Regions from separate parts of the Microbacterium sp. Root553 genome, predicted to be linked through region 2. Evidence: riboswitches for the same ligand, from Rfam matches in the RefSeq annotation. Region 2 holds a riboswitch; the other holds the start of a gene.

Region 1 (6,251 bases), on a different contig from region 2:
TCGCGGGCTGGTACGTGAACCTCGAGAACGCGCATCTGCGCACCGATCGAGACACGTACTCGTCGGATCACATCCTCGACGTGCAGATCGACGCCGAGGGGAGCGTGCGCCTCAAGGACGAGGACGAGCTGGCGGCCGCCATCGAGCAGGGCCGGCTCACGGGTGAGCAGGCCGCGCAGATCGAGCGCCATGCATCCGCTGCGATCGAGTCGTTCCGGGCGGGCGACTGGCCCTTCGATCCCGAGTGGCAGCTGTGGCGCCCCGACACCTCGTGGACGGTCCCCGAGCTCTCCGGCATCGGAGAGCTGCGCAGAAGGTGAGCGCGGCATCCGCCCTGAGCGGACGCCCCTTCCCCTGCGCGGCGGATGCTGGTGGCATGAGCGCATGACAGATGTGCTGATCCTCGGAGGAACGGGCTGGCTGTCGGGCCGCATCGCCCGACGGATGCTGATGAACGGGGCGACCGTGATGTGCCTCGCGCGGGGTGGGCGGCCGTCGCCCGACGGGGCGAGCCTCGTGCTGGCCGACCGCGACGACCCCGCGGCGTACGACGCCGTGTCGGCTCGCGACTGGGATCACGTGATCGACGTCTCCTCGCGTGCGGAGCACGTCGACCGGGCCGTGGCCGCGCTGGGCGACAAGGCGGCCCGGTGGACCTACATCTCGTCGGTGTCGGTGTACGCCGACGACGAGACGGTCGGTGCGGACGAGTCGGCTCCGGTGCACGCGCCGGCGGAAGCCGGTGACGACGAGTACGGCGCGCAGAAGGTCGCGGCCGAGAACGCCGTGCGCGCCCTGGGAGAGCGTGCGCTGATCGTGCGGCCCGGTCTCATCGTGGGCGAGGGCGACCCGAGCGATCGCTTCGGCTACTGGGCCGCGGCGTTCCTCCGCTCGCAGGACGGACCCGTGCTGGTGCCGAGGTCCGAGGCACGCCACGCGCAGGTGATCGATGTCGACGACCTGGCGGAGTTCGTCGCGACGGCATCCGCGACCGGGATCGTCGACGCCGTGGGCGACCCTCATCCGCTCGCCGAGGTCCTCTCCTCCTTCCGCCGCGCTGCGGACCACCGTGGCGAGATCGTGACGGTCGACGACGAGCGGCTGATCGAGAAGGGCGTCGCGTACTGGGCGGGGGAGCGATCGCTTCCGCTCTGGCTCCCGACCGACATGACCGGTTTCATGACCCGGGCGAACACGCGGTACCGCGCCGCGGGCGGTGTGCTGCGGCCCCTCGCCGAGACGATCGCGACCGTCGTCGCCGACGAGCAGGAGCGAGGAACCGATCGCGACAGGCGCGCCGGACTCACCCGTGTCGACGAGATCGAGCTGCTGCAGCGACGAGGGTGATCTCCGGGCGTCGCTAGACTTCGAGCAGTGACACGGGGTGCCGCATCCGCGGCTGAGAACAGACCCGTCGAACCTGATCTAGTTCGTACTAGCGAAGGGATGTCGCGGTGAGCGATCGTCTGCGTCCGGAATCCGAATCGACCCTGGCGGCCTCGGCCGCCCAACTGCTGTCCGCGCTGCGTGGGTCGCCACCGCTGACCCACTGCATCACCAACACCGTCGTCACCGGGTTCACGGCCAACGTGCTGCTGGCTCTCGGGGCGGCACCCGCGATGGTCGACATCGTCGACGAGGCGGGGCTCTTCGCGGGAGTCGCGTCCGGGACGCTGATCAACCTCGGAACCCCGACTCCCGAGCAACGTGCCGCGAGTCTCGAAGCCGTCGCCGGTGCTGTCGCCGCGGGCACACCCTGGGTTCTCGATCCGGTCGCGATCGGTTCGCTGCCCGTGCGCACGGCGCTCGCACACGACCTCGTCGTCTCGCGGCCCACGGCGATCCGCGGGAACGCCTCCGAGATCCTCGCACTCGCAGGGCTCACCGCCGGGGGTCGGGGCGTCGATGCCACCGACACCACCGATGCCGCCTCCGACGCCGCCCTCGCCCTCGCCGCCCGTCACGGTTCGGTCGTCGCCGTCTCGGGACCCGTCGACCTGATCACCGACGGGCGGCGCATCGTGCGGATCGCGAACGGCGACGAGCTGCTCACCAGGGTCACCGGTGGCGGGTGCGCACTGGGCGCCGTGATGGCCGCCTTCCTGGGGACTGCCCGCACGGTCGGGATCGATCCGCTGACCGCCGTCGCGTCGGCGAGCCTGGTGTACACGGTCGCGGCGGAGCGCGCCGCCGCACGGGCCTCGGGCCCCGGCAGCTTCGCGGTCGAGCTCCTCGACGCGCTCGCGTCGGTGGGGCCGCGTGACATCGCTGACGCGGCACGGGTCGAGGAGCGTGCGCTGTGATCGCGGACCTCTCGCTGTACCTGGTCACGGACCCGGATCTCTGCGGGGAACGCGGTGTCGTCGAGACTGTCCGCCGCGCCGTCGACGGGGGTGTGCGGATCGTGCAGCTGCGGGACAAGACGGCGACGGATGCCGAGACCACGGCGCAGCTCGTCGAGCTCTCGCGCGTGATAGACGGTCGGGCACTTCTGGTCGTGAATGACCGCCTGGATGCCGCCATCGCCGCGCGGGAGCAGGGTGCGCGGGTCGACGGCATCCATCTCGGGCAGGGCGATGCATCGGTGCTGCGCGCGAGAGAAGCTCTGGGCGCCGAGGCGCTCATCGGCCTCACGGCGAACAGTCGGGAGCACTTCGAGGCTGTGCGCGCGCTGCCGCCCGACACGATCGACTACCTGGGCGTCGGCGTCATCCGCCCCACCGCCACCAAGCCCGACCATCCGCCGGCCCTCGGCGTCGAGGGCTTCCGTGCCCTCGTCGAGACGACCGTGCTCCCGTGCGTGGCGATAGGAGGGGTGGGCATCGACGACACCGAGCGGCTGCGGAGCGCGGGTGCGGCCGGCCTCGCCGTGGTCTCGGCGCTGTGCGCGGCTGCGGATCCGGCCGAGACCGCTGAGGCGTTCGTACGTCGTTGGCGCGCGGCGGGCACGCCACGGGTGCTCAGCATCGCCGGGAGCGACCCGTCCGGCGGAGCCGGGATCCAGGCGGACCTCAAGTCGATCGCCGCGAACGGCGGTTACGGCATGGCGGCGCTCACTGCGCTGACCGCTCAGAACACCACCGGTGTGCGGGGCGTTCATGTGCCGCCCGCTGCCTTCCTGCGCGAGCAGCTCGACGCGATCTCCGACGACATCGTCGTCGACGCGGTCAAGGTCGGGATGCTCGCGAACGCCGACGTCATCCGCACGGTCGCCGACTGGCTCGATGCCGTTCGGCCGCCGATCGTCGTCCTCGATCCGGTGATGGTCGCCACCAGTGGCGACAGGCTGCTCGACCGGGATGCCGAGGCGGCATTGCGCGAGCTCCTCCGGCGTGCACACGTCGTCACCCCCAATCTCGGCGAGCTCGCCGTGCTGGCCGGGCGGACGATCTCGGGATGGGACGACGCGCTCGCGGCCGCGGAGGATCTGTCGACGGCGATCGGGGCGGCCGTCCTGGTCAAGGGCGGGCACCTCGAGGGGGACGACGTGCCCGACGCGCTCGTGGACACCGGAGAGGGAGTGCGATGCGAGTTCCCGGGCCGTCGGATCCGCACCGCGAACACCCACGGCACGGGGTGCTCGCTCTCGTCCGCGCTGGCCACACGTCTGGCTCGCGGCGAGTCGGCCGTCGACGCCGTCGCCGCGACCCGGGCGTGGCTGCGCGAGGCGCTGCGCGAGAGCGAGGCGCTGAACGTCGGTCGTGGTCACGGACCGGTCAGCCACTTCGCGGGGCTGTGGGAGCGCGGCGGGCTCGAGACGAGACCGACGCCGGAGCAGATCCGCGCCGAGTGGTGGACGCGCACGGCCGATGTGAGGGCGAGGATCGACGAGCTCCCCTTCATCCGCGGCCTGGCCGACGGCACTCTCGCTCGGGAGCCGTTCGTGTTCTACCTCGCGCAGGACGCGCTGTACCTTCGCGAGTACGCCCGCGTGCTCGCCGAAGCCTCACGCCTCGCTCCCACTCCGCACGAGCAGGCGTTCTGGGCGCGTTCCGCCGAGGGGGCGATCATCGGAGAGCTCGAGCTGCACGCGTCGTGGCTGACCCCGGGTGAGGGCGTGGATGCGGCGGTGTTCTCGGTCGCTCCCGCTCCCGCGACCGTGGCGTACCTCGACCATCTGCGCTCCGTGGCGTTCGGCGGTGACTACGCCGAGCTCGTCGCCGCGATCCTGCCGTGCTTCTGGCTCTACACCGACCTCGGCCGGCGCCTGCACGCGGGGGAGTTCGGCGAGTCCGCGCAGGATCCCCGGCACCCGTACGCCTCCTGGCTCGCGACCTACGCGGACCCGGCGTTCGAGGATGCGACGGCTGAGGCGATAGCCCTCGTCTCGGCCGTAGCGGCGACCGCCGCGCCCGCCACCCGGGACCGGATGCTCCGCGCGTTCGAGGTGTCGAGCGCCCACGAGCTCGCCTTCTTCGCCGCACCGTCAGCCACTGTCGACTCTCCGTGACGGAGCGGATTTGCGCATGCCGCGACGAGCGCGCTATCGTCGCGGCATGTCCTCGGCCGCCGCCTTCGCTCCCGCCACGCGGTTCCTGAGCGCGCGCAGCGAGTCGAAGAGCGTTCCGAGCGTCATCGCCGTGCGCCGACGCCGCAGCGGCCGCCGACTCTAGGCGACCCTGCGCTTCTGCCTGCACGTGCACGGCGGTCGAGTGCCGGTGTCGCCGCCCCCGGTCCCCGACACCGCTCCCTCGAATTCCCCGAGGGGTCCGACCGTTAAGGTAGAAGCATGACGTACTCCGTCGCCGTCTCCGGCGCATCCGGCTACGCTGGCGGCGAGATCCTGCGCCTCCTCGCGTCCCATCCCGACATCGAGATCCGCACGGTCACCGCGCATTCGAATGCCGGACAGCCGTTGGTCGAGCATCAGCCGCACCTGCGCTCGCTCGCCCACCTCACCCTTCAGGACACGACCCCCGAGATCCTCGCGGGGCACGACATCGTCTTCCTCGCTCTGCCGCACGGGCAGTCCGGTCAGTACACCGACGCGCTCGGCGCCACGCCGCTCGTGATCGACGCCGGAGCCGACCACCGCCTGACCTCGCGCGCATCATGGGATGCGTTCTACGGCGGCGACTTCCACGAGCCGTGGGCGTACGGCGTCCCCGAACTGCTCGTCGGCGGCGCCAAGCAGCGCGAGACCCTGCGCACGGCGACGCGCATCGCAGCCCCCGGCTGCAACGCGTCGACCGTGAGCCTGAGCCTCGCACCCGGCGTCGCGGCGGGAGTGATCGACCCCGGCGACATCGTGTCGGTGCTCGCCGTCGGTCCGTCGGGGGCGGGGAAGAGCCTTAAGACCACCCTGCTCGGCAGCGAGATCCTCGGCACGGCCAATCCCTACGCGGTCGGCGGCACTCACCGGCACATCCCTGAGATCAGGCAGGCGCTCGCCGCCGCGTCCGGGGCGGCACCCGAGGGCATCCGCATCTCTTTCACACCCGTGATCGTCCCGATGGCGCGAGGGATCCTGGCGACCTCGACCGCGCCGATCGTCGACGGCGTCAGCGATGCCGAGATCCGGGCGGCGTGGGAGCAGGCGTACGGCGACGAGACCTTCGTGCAGCTGCTGCCCGAAGGGCACTTCCCGCGCACCGCCGACGTCCTCGGCGCGAACACCGCGCTCATCGGACTCGCGATCGATCGCGCGGCGAACCGCGTGACCGTGGTCACGGCGGTCGACAATCTCGTCAAGGGCACCGCAGGCGCTGCCATCCAATCCATGAACCTCGCGCTGGGACTGCCCGAGTCCCGCGCCCTCTCAGTGAACGGAGTCGCGCCGTGAGCGTCACCGCCCCCGCAGGATTCGAGGCGGCCGGAGTCGCCGCCGGTCTGAAGTCGACCGGCAAGCCCGATGTCGCCGTGGTCGTCAATCGAGGTCCCCGCAAGGTCGGCGCCGCCGTCTTCACGAGCAACCGCGCCAAGGCCAACCCGATCATCTGGTCGCAGCAGGCCGTCGCCGACCGGATCGTCGAGGCCGTCGTGCTGAACTCGGGCGGAGCGAACTGCTTCACGGGCAGCTTCGGCTTCCAGACGACGCATCAGACCGCCGAGAAGGCGGCGGAGCTCCTGGGCGTCAGCGCCGGCGACGTGCTCGTCTGCTCGACCGGTCTCATCGGCGTCGGCGACGAGGTCTTCCGCGGCAAGGTCCTCGCCGGCACCGAGCAGGCCATCGCCGAGCTCTCGTCCGAGGGCGGCGAGGTCGCGGCCGAGGCGATCATGACCACAGACAGTGTGGCGAAGACCGCCGTCGT
Region 2 (6,251 bases):
CGGCCACGGCATCCCGCACGTCACGCACTCCCTGGGGGTCGAGATTGGCGGTCGGCTCGTCGAGCAGGATCGCGCCGGGTCGCATCGCGAGCACGCCGGCGAGTGCGAGCCGCTGCTTCTGCCCGCCCGAGAGCGCCGAGGTCGAGCGATCCATCGGGACGTCGAGCCGCACGGCATCCAGCGCCGCCCGCACACGGGTCCAGATCTCGTGACGGGGAACGCCGAGGTTCTCGCACCCGAAAGCCACGTCGTCACCGACCCGCGCGAGGATCGTCTGCGAGTCGGGGTCCTGCAGCACCATGCCCACCCGGCCGCGTTCTGCGGCCGCCGGACGACCGTCGACGAGCAGCGCGCCGTGCGTCTCGCCCTCGTCGGCCCCGCCGAGCACACCGCCGAAGCCCTGGAGCAGGGTGGACTTGCCCGCACCGGAGGAGCCGAGCAGCAGCACCCGCTCCCCCGGTTCGATACGCAGGTCGACGGCGCGCACGGCCCACCGCAGTCGCGTGGCGTACCGCCACCCCCAGCCACGGGCTTCGAGGGTGGCGGGTGTCGTGGGTGCGCTCACACCCGTGCGGTGACCTCACGACCGGCGGCGAACCGGCCGAGCGCGCCCGTGGCCGCGAGACCCCGGGCGATCAGCCAGGCTCCGAGCCCGGCGATCACGGCGCCAGAGATGGTGGTCGAGACGATGTAGACGGTGGTGAAGAGCGTGTCCGCCCCCGCGTACCAGAGGATGCGGTCGTTGATGCCGCAGGCGAGTCCCGCCCCGGCGCCGGCCAGCATCGCGACCGGGAGGCGCCAGACCCCGTACAGGAAGAGGAGGAAGACGAGCTCGGCTCCGAGACCCTGCACGAGGCCCGACACGATGGTGAGCGGACCCCAGGCATTGCCGACGAGGGCCGAGATGACCGCGGCCACCAGCTCGGTGTAGAGCGCCGCACCCGGCTTGCGGATGATCAGTGCCCCGAGCACGCCGGCGATCAGCCAGGGGCCCGCGAGGAGCCCCTGCACTCCGGGGAGCAGGGGCTTCAGGATGCTGCTCGGCACCTCGTACCCGACGTTCCAGAGCAGGAAGATCAGCGCGCAGGCGACGGCGATGACGCTGGCGACGACGATGTCGACGACCCGCCACCGCCACAGCTCCGGGCGGCCGAGGCCCGGAGAGGCCGAGGCGGCGGACGCCGATGCGGGTGCGGACCCGGTGGTGGATCCGGACGTGGATGTACTCATCAGTGACTCCTCCCTGCGCTGGCATGACCCAGATCAGGTTCGACGGTCGAAGCGCGATTCGCTCCCTCTCAGCCCGGCTCGCCGGACTCCCGTGGTTGTGCTCTCGATCTTACCCAGTGCCGACACTCCCGTCTGCTTCCGTTGCCGCGCCGCTGATCTGCGTGCGGGTTCGGTACCGTGAGGAGGTGACCGCTCCCGACTCCGCCGAGGCCACCCCGTCCGACGCCCTCGGCGCCGATGCACCCGGCACCGATGCCCCCGGTGCTGTCGCGACCGCCGATGCCGAGACCGGGGATGCTCGGACCGGGGATGCTGAGACCGTCGACGCCGAGACACCCGATGCTGCGACCGCCGCCCCTGCGGCGCTCGATGCCGAGATCATCGATGCGGAGATCATCGATGCGGAGACGCTCCACGCCGCGGCCGTCGATGCCGAGCCGCAGTGGGCGGATGCCGGCAGCGGCGGCACTCCCCTCACCTGGGTCGACCCGCTCGACGTCGCCGAGCACACGTCCTCGGGCTCCCTGGACACCGCGCCGCATCCGACCTCTGAGACCGGGCTGCTGAGCGACGCGAGCCTGCGCCCGGCGATCGCCCGTCCCGGGTTGCTGGTGCCCGCCGGCATCCTCGTCGGACTCGTCGCCGCGTACACCGGCACCACCCTGCTGTGGCCGCTGCACGAGGTGGCGCCGACCGTGCGGGCCGTGGAGATCGCTCCGGTCGCCGCCTCCGCGGCGGCGTTGACGTGGCCGGGGCAGGGAAGCGCTGCCGCCGGCATCGCCGGGATCGGCACCGCGTCGTCCTCCGTCGACCAGGCCGCGATCGCCAGCGTCACGAAGGTCGTCTCGAGCCTGATGGTGCTCGACAGGATGCCGCTCGCGGTCGGCGAGCAGGGTCCCGAGTTCGCCTTCACCCGCGCCGACAACCTCGCCTACTGGGACTACCGCCGCTCCGACCAGTCCGCTCTGGACGTGCCGGTGGGCGGCACCCTCACCGAGCTGCAGATGCTGCAGGGCACACTGCTCGGATCCGCGAACAACTACATCGATCGTCTCTCCCGCGAGATCTGGGGGTCGGAGTCGGCGTTCACCTCCGCCGCCACGCAATGGCTGGGCGATCGGGGTCTCGACGGCATCACGATCGTCACGCCCTCGGGGTTCGACGCCCGCAACACGGCCACCCCGGAAGCGCTGGTGGCGCTCGCCGAACTCGCGATGCAGAATCCGGTGTTCGCAGGCATCGTGGGCACCCCGTCGGTCGATCTGCCCGGAGCCGGAACCGTCGTGAACACCAACGGCATGCTCGCAGACCCGGGAGTGGTCGGAGTGAAGACCGGCACGCTCGACGACAGCTGGAATCTGCTGACGGCGAAGGACATCACCGTCGACGACACGACGGTGCACCTGTATGCCGCCGTGCTCGGCCAGACCGATGATGCACAGCGGCTGGCGGAGACGCGCTCCCTGTTCTCGCAGATCGAGACCGCACTGACGGGCCAGGCACCCGCCGTCCCGAAGGGCACGGTCGTGGGCGCCGTCACGACCCGATGGGGTACGACCACGGATGTCGTGACGGATGCCGACGCCGAACTCGTGCTGTGGAACGGAACGTCCGCGCAGACGACCACGACATTCACCCTCGGCGAGAACCGTGAGTCGGGTGAGGCGATCGGCACCGCGACGAGCGTCGGTCCGCTGAACACCGTGACCACCTCGGTCTCCCTCGTCGACGACGTCGAGGGACCGAGTCCCTGGTGGCGCCTGACGCACCCTCTCGAACTCTTCGGCCTCGCCGACGAGCAGCGCTGACCCCGGCAGCGAGCGGCTTCGGCGGCGGAACGAGAAAGCGAACGCCCCACCCGGATGATCGGGTGGGGCGTTCGCCGTCTGCGGTCAGTGCGTGGTCTCTCCGGCATCCGGGCGCTCCACGACCGCCTGGGCCGCGGCCGCCTCGGCGGTGGGGACCTGCGCCCCGACCGACGCACCGATCTGCGCGGCACTCGCCGCATCGTCGGCATCGCCGCTCACGACCACCGGAGTCGTCCCGGTGAGCGCGTCCTCGGCATCGATGTCGGTCGCGGCCTGCTCGAACTGCGACTGGTACAGCCGCCAGTAGGCGCCCTGTGCCGTGATGAGCTCGTCGTGCGTGCCCTTCTCGACGATGTCTCCGTGCTCCATGACGAGGATGAGATCGGCGTCACGGATCGTCGACAGCCGGTGCGCGATCACGAACGACGTGCGCCCCTGTCGCAGCGCGGCCATCGCGTTCTGCAGCAGCAGCTCGGTGCGGGTGTCGACGGCCGACGTCGCCTCATCGAGGATGAGGATCGACGGCTGGGCGACGAACGCTCGCGCGATCGTGATGAGCTGGCGCTCTCCCGCGGAGACGTTGGAGGCGTCTTCGTCGAGCACGGTGTCGTATCCCTCGGGGAGGGCGTGCACGAAGCGGTCGACGTACGTCGCCTTCGCGGCCTCGAGCACATCCGCGTCGGTCGCAGTGGACCGCCCGTACCGGATGTTCTCGCGGATGGAGCCCGCGAACAGCCACGGATCCTGCAGCACCATGCCCGTGCGCGAGCGCAGCTGGTCCCGCGTGATCTCGGAGATGTCCTGGCCGTCGAGGAGGATGCGCCCGCCGTCGAGCTCGTAGAACCGCATGATCAGGTTGACCAGCGTCGTCTTTCCCGCTCCGGTCGGTCCGACGATCGCCACGGTCTGGCCGGGCTCGACGCGGAACGACAGGTCGGTGATCAGCGGACGATCGGGCGTGTACGAGAACGCGACGTTCTCGAACTCGACGACGCCCTCGCCGTCGGCGAGCATCGGCGCATCGGGCTCGTCGGCCTCCTGCTCGTCGGTGTCGAGAAGCTCGAACACGCGCTCCGCCGATGCGGTTCCGGACTGCACGACCGCAGCCATGCCGCCCAGCTCCGACAGCGGCTGCGTGAACTGCTGCGAGTACTGGATGAACGCCTGCACGTCGCCGAGACGCAGCTGGCCGCTCGCGACCATGAGACCGCCGAGCACGGCGATGCCGACGTAGGTGAGGCTGCCGACGAAGGTCATCGCCGGCATGATGATGCCGGAGAGGAACTGCGCCTTGAAGCTCGCCTGGAACAGCTCCTCGTTCTCGTCCTTGAACTTGTCGAGGGCGTCTTTCTCGCGACCGAACACCTTGACGAGCGCGTGTCCCGAGAACGCCTCCTCGACGCGGGCGTTCAGGCGCCCCACCTTGCGCCACTGCGTTCCGAAGGCCTTCTGCGATCGCGGACCGATGACGCCGAAGATCACGCCCATGAGAGGCAGCGCGACGAGGGCGACGAGAGCGAGCTGCCAGGAGATCGAGAACATCAGCACCAGCACGCCCACGACCGTCAGCACGGCGGTGATCGCGCCCGACAGCGACTGCTGCATGGTCTGCGTGATGTTGTCGATGTCGTTGGTCACGCGCGAGATCAGGTCACCGCGCTGCACCTTGTCGAAGTACGACAGCGGCAGGCGGTTGATCTTCGCTTCGACCGACTCGCGCAGGCGCCACATGGTGCGCACCATGATGACGTTGATGACGTAGCCCTGGATCCAGCTGAGGAAGGCCGCGACGATGTAGATCGCGAGCACGGCGATGATCACCCACCGCAGCGCCTCGAAGTCCACCCCCTCGCCGACCCGGAAGTCGCCGAGGGCCGAGATCTGGTTCGCGTAGTCGTCCTGCCCTCCCTGGCGGAGCGCCTCGACCACGTCGTCCTTCGCGGTGCCGGCGGGGAAGCCCGGGAAGTCTCCGTTCGCCTGCGCGAGCTGCACGGAGATGAAGCCCTTGTAGATGAGGTTGGTCGCCTCGCCGAGCACCTTGGGGGCGGCCACCGTCAGCACGACGCCGACGGCACCCGCGATCGACACCAGGATGAACCACACGGCGGACGGCTTGAGCAGACCGATCATCCGGCTGAAGCTCTTGCCGAAGTTGTCGGCCTTGCCCGGTGCGACGCTGTCCCAGCCGCCGCCGTTCTGGCGTGCCTTCTCGGCGAGCTCGGCCTCGTACTTCTCTTCCTCGGTCAGTTCCGGCTCGGCCGGCTGCGCGACGTCCGTCTCGGCGGCGGCGCGACCACGTCGGGTCTTCGGCGTGTTCTGCTCGCTCATGCGTCCACCCCCAGCTGCGACTCGACGATCTCCCGATAGGTCGTGCTCGTCTCGAGCAGTTCCTCGTGCGTGCCGACGCCGACCATGGTGCCTCCCTCGAGCACGACGATGCGGTCCGCATCCGTGATGGAGGACACTCGCTGAGCGACCACGATCTTCGTGACATGGGGCAGTTCGCGCCACAGCGCCTGCCTCAGGCGGGCGTCCGTGGTGAGGTCGAGAGCGGAGAACGAGTCGTCGAAGACGAGGATCTGCGGCTGCCGGACGATCGCACGGGCGATCGCGAGACGCTGCCGCTGACCCCCCGACACGTTCGTACCGCCCTGCGTGATGCGCGACTCGAGCCCCTGCGGCATCTCCTCGACGAAGTCGCGACCCTGCGCGATCTCGAGCGCATGCCAGAGCTCCTCATCGGTGGCCTCCTCGCGTCCGTAACGGAGGTTCGATGCCACGGTTCCGGTGAAGAGGAACGGGCGCTGCGGCACGAGGCCGATCGTCGCCCACAGCGATTCCACATCGGCCTCGCGCACGTCGACGCCCCCGACGGAGACAGCGCCGCCCGAGGCGTCGAACAGGCGGGGGATCAACGACACCAGCGTGGTCTTGCCCGCACCCGTCGATCCGACGATCGCCACGGTCTCTCCGGGTTCTGCGCCGAAGCTGATGCCCGTGAGCACGGGCGAATCGGCACCCGGGTACGTGAACTCGACGCCGTCGAAGGCGACGGATCCGGGCGTCGGGAAGTCGGTGACGCCGTTCGTCGGACGCTCCATGCTGGACTCCGTGTCGAGGACCTCTCCGATGCGCTCGGCCGAGACGGCCGCACGGGGGATCATGATCGCCATGAAGCTGGCCATGATCACGCCGCCCATGATCTGACCGATG

What was found. A riboswitch is a leader RNA that binds a small molecule or an ion and turns the genes downstream of it on or off. The one in region 2 is predicted to bind thiamine pyrophosphate.
Region 1: another riboswitch for thiamine pyrophosphate. It lies ahead of thiM (hydroxyethylthiazole kinase); the one in region 2 lies ahead of ASD43_RS06725 (ECF transporter S component).

What each region holds. Positions count from the first base shown of each region.
Region 1 covers NZ_LMFY01000003.1:222,619-228,869, forward strand. The annotation lists gene ASD43_RS16745 (DUF402 domain-containing protein) at 1-320, shown strand, start outside; gene ASD43_RS16750 (NAD-dependent epimerase/dehydratase family protein) at 385-1,347, shown strand; TPP riboswitch at 1,371-1,464, shown strand; gene thiM (hydroxyethylthiazole kinase) at 1,455-2,303, shown strand; gene ASD43_RS16760 (bifunctional hydroxymethylpyrimidine kinase/phosphomethylpyrimidine kinase) at 2,300-4,450, shown strand; gene argC (N-acetyl-gamma-glutamyl-phosphate reductase) at 4,730-5,782, shown strand; gene argJ (bifunctional glutamate N-acetyltransferase/amino-acid acetyltransferase ArgJ) at 5,779-6,251, shown strand, end outside.
Region 2 covers NZ_LMFY01000001.1:1,443,083-1,449,333, reverse strand. The annotation lists gene ASD43_RS06730 (ABC transporter ATP-binding protein) at 1-565, opposite strand, end outside; gene ASD43_RS06725 (ECF transporter S component) at 562-1,230, opposite strand; TPP riboswitch at 1,224-1,333, opposite strand; gene ASD43_RS06720 (D-alanyl-D-alanine carboxypeptidase family protein) at 1,416-3,038, shown strand; gene ASD43_RS06715 (ABC transporter ATP-binding protein) at 3,123-5,366, opposite strand; gene ASD43_RS06710 (ABC transporter ATP-binding protein) at 5,363-6,251, opposite strand, start outside.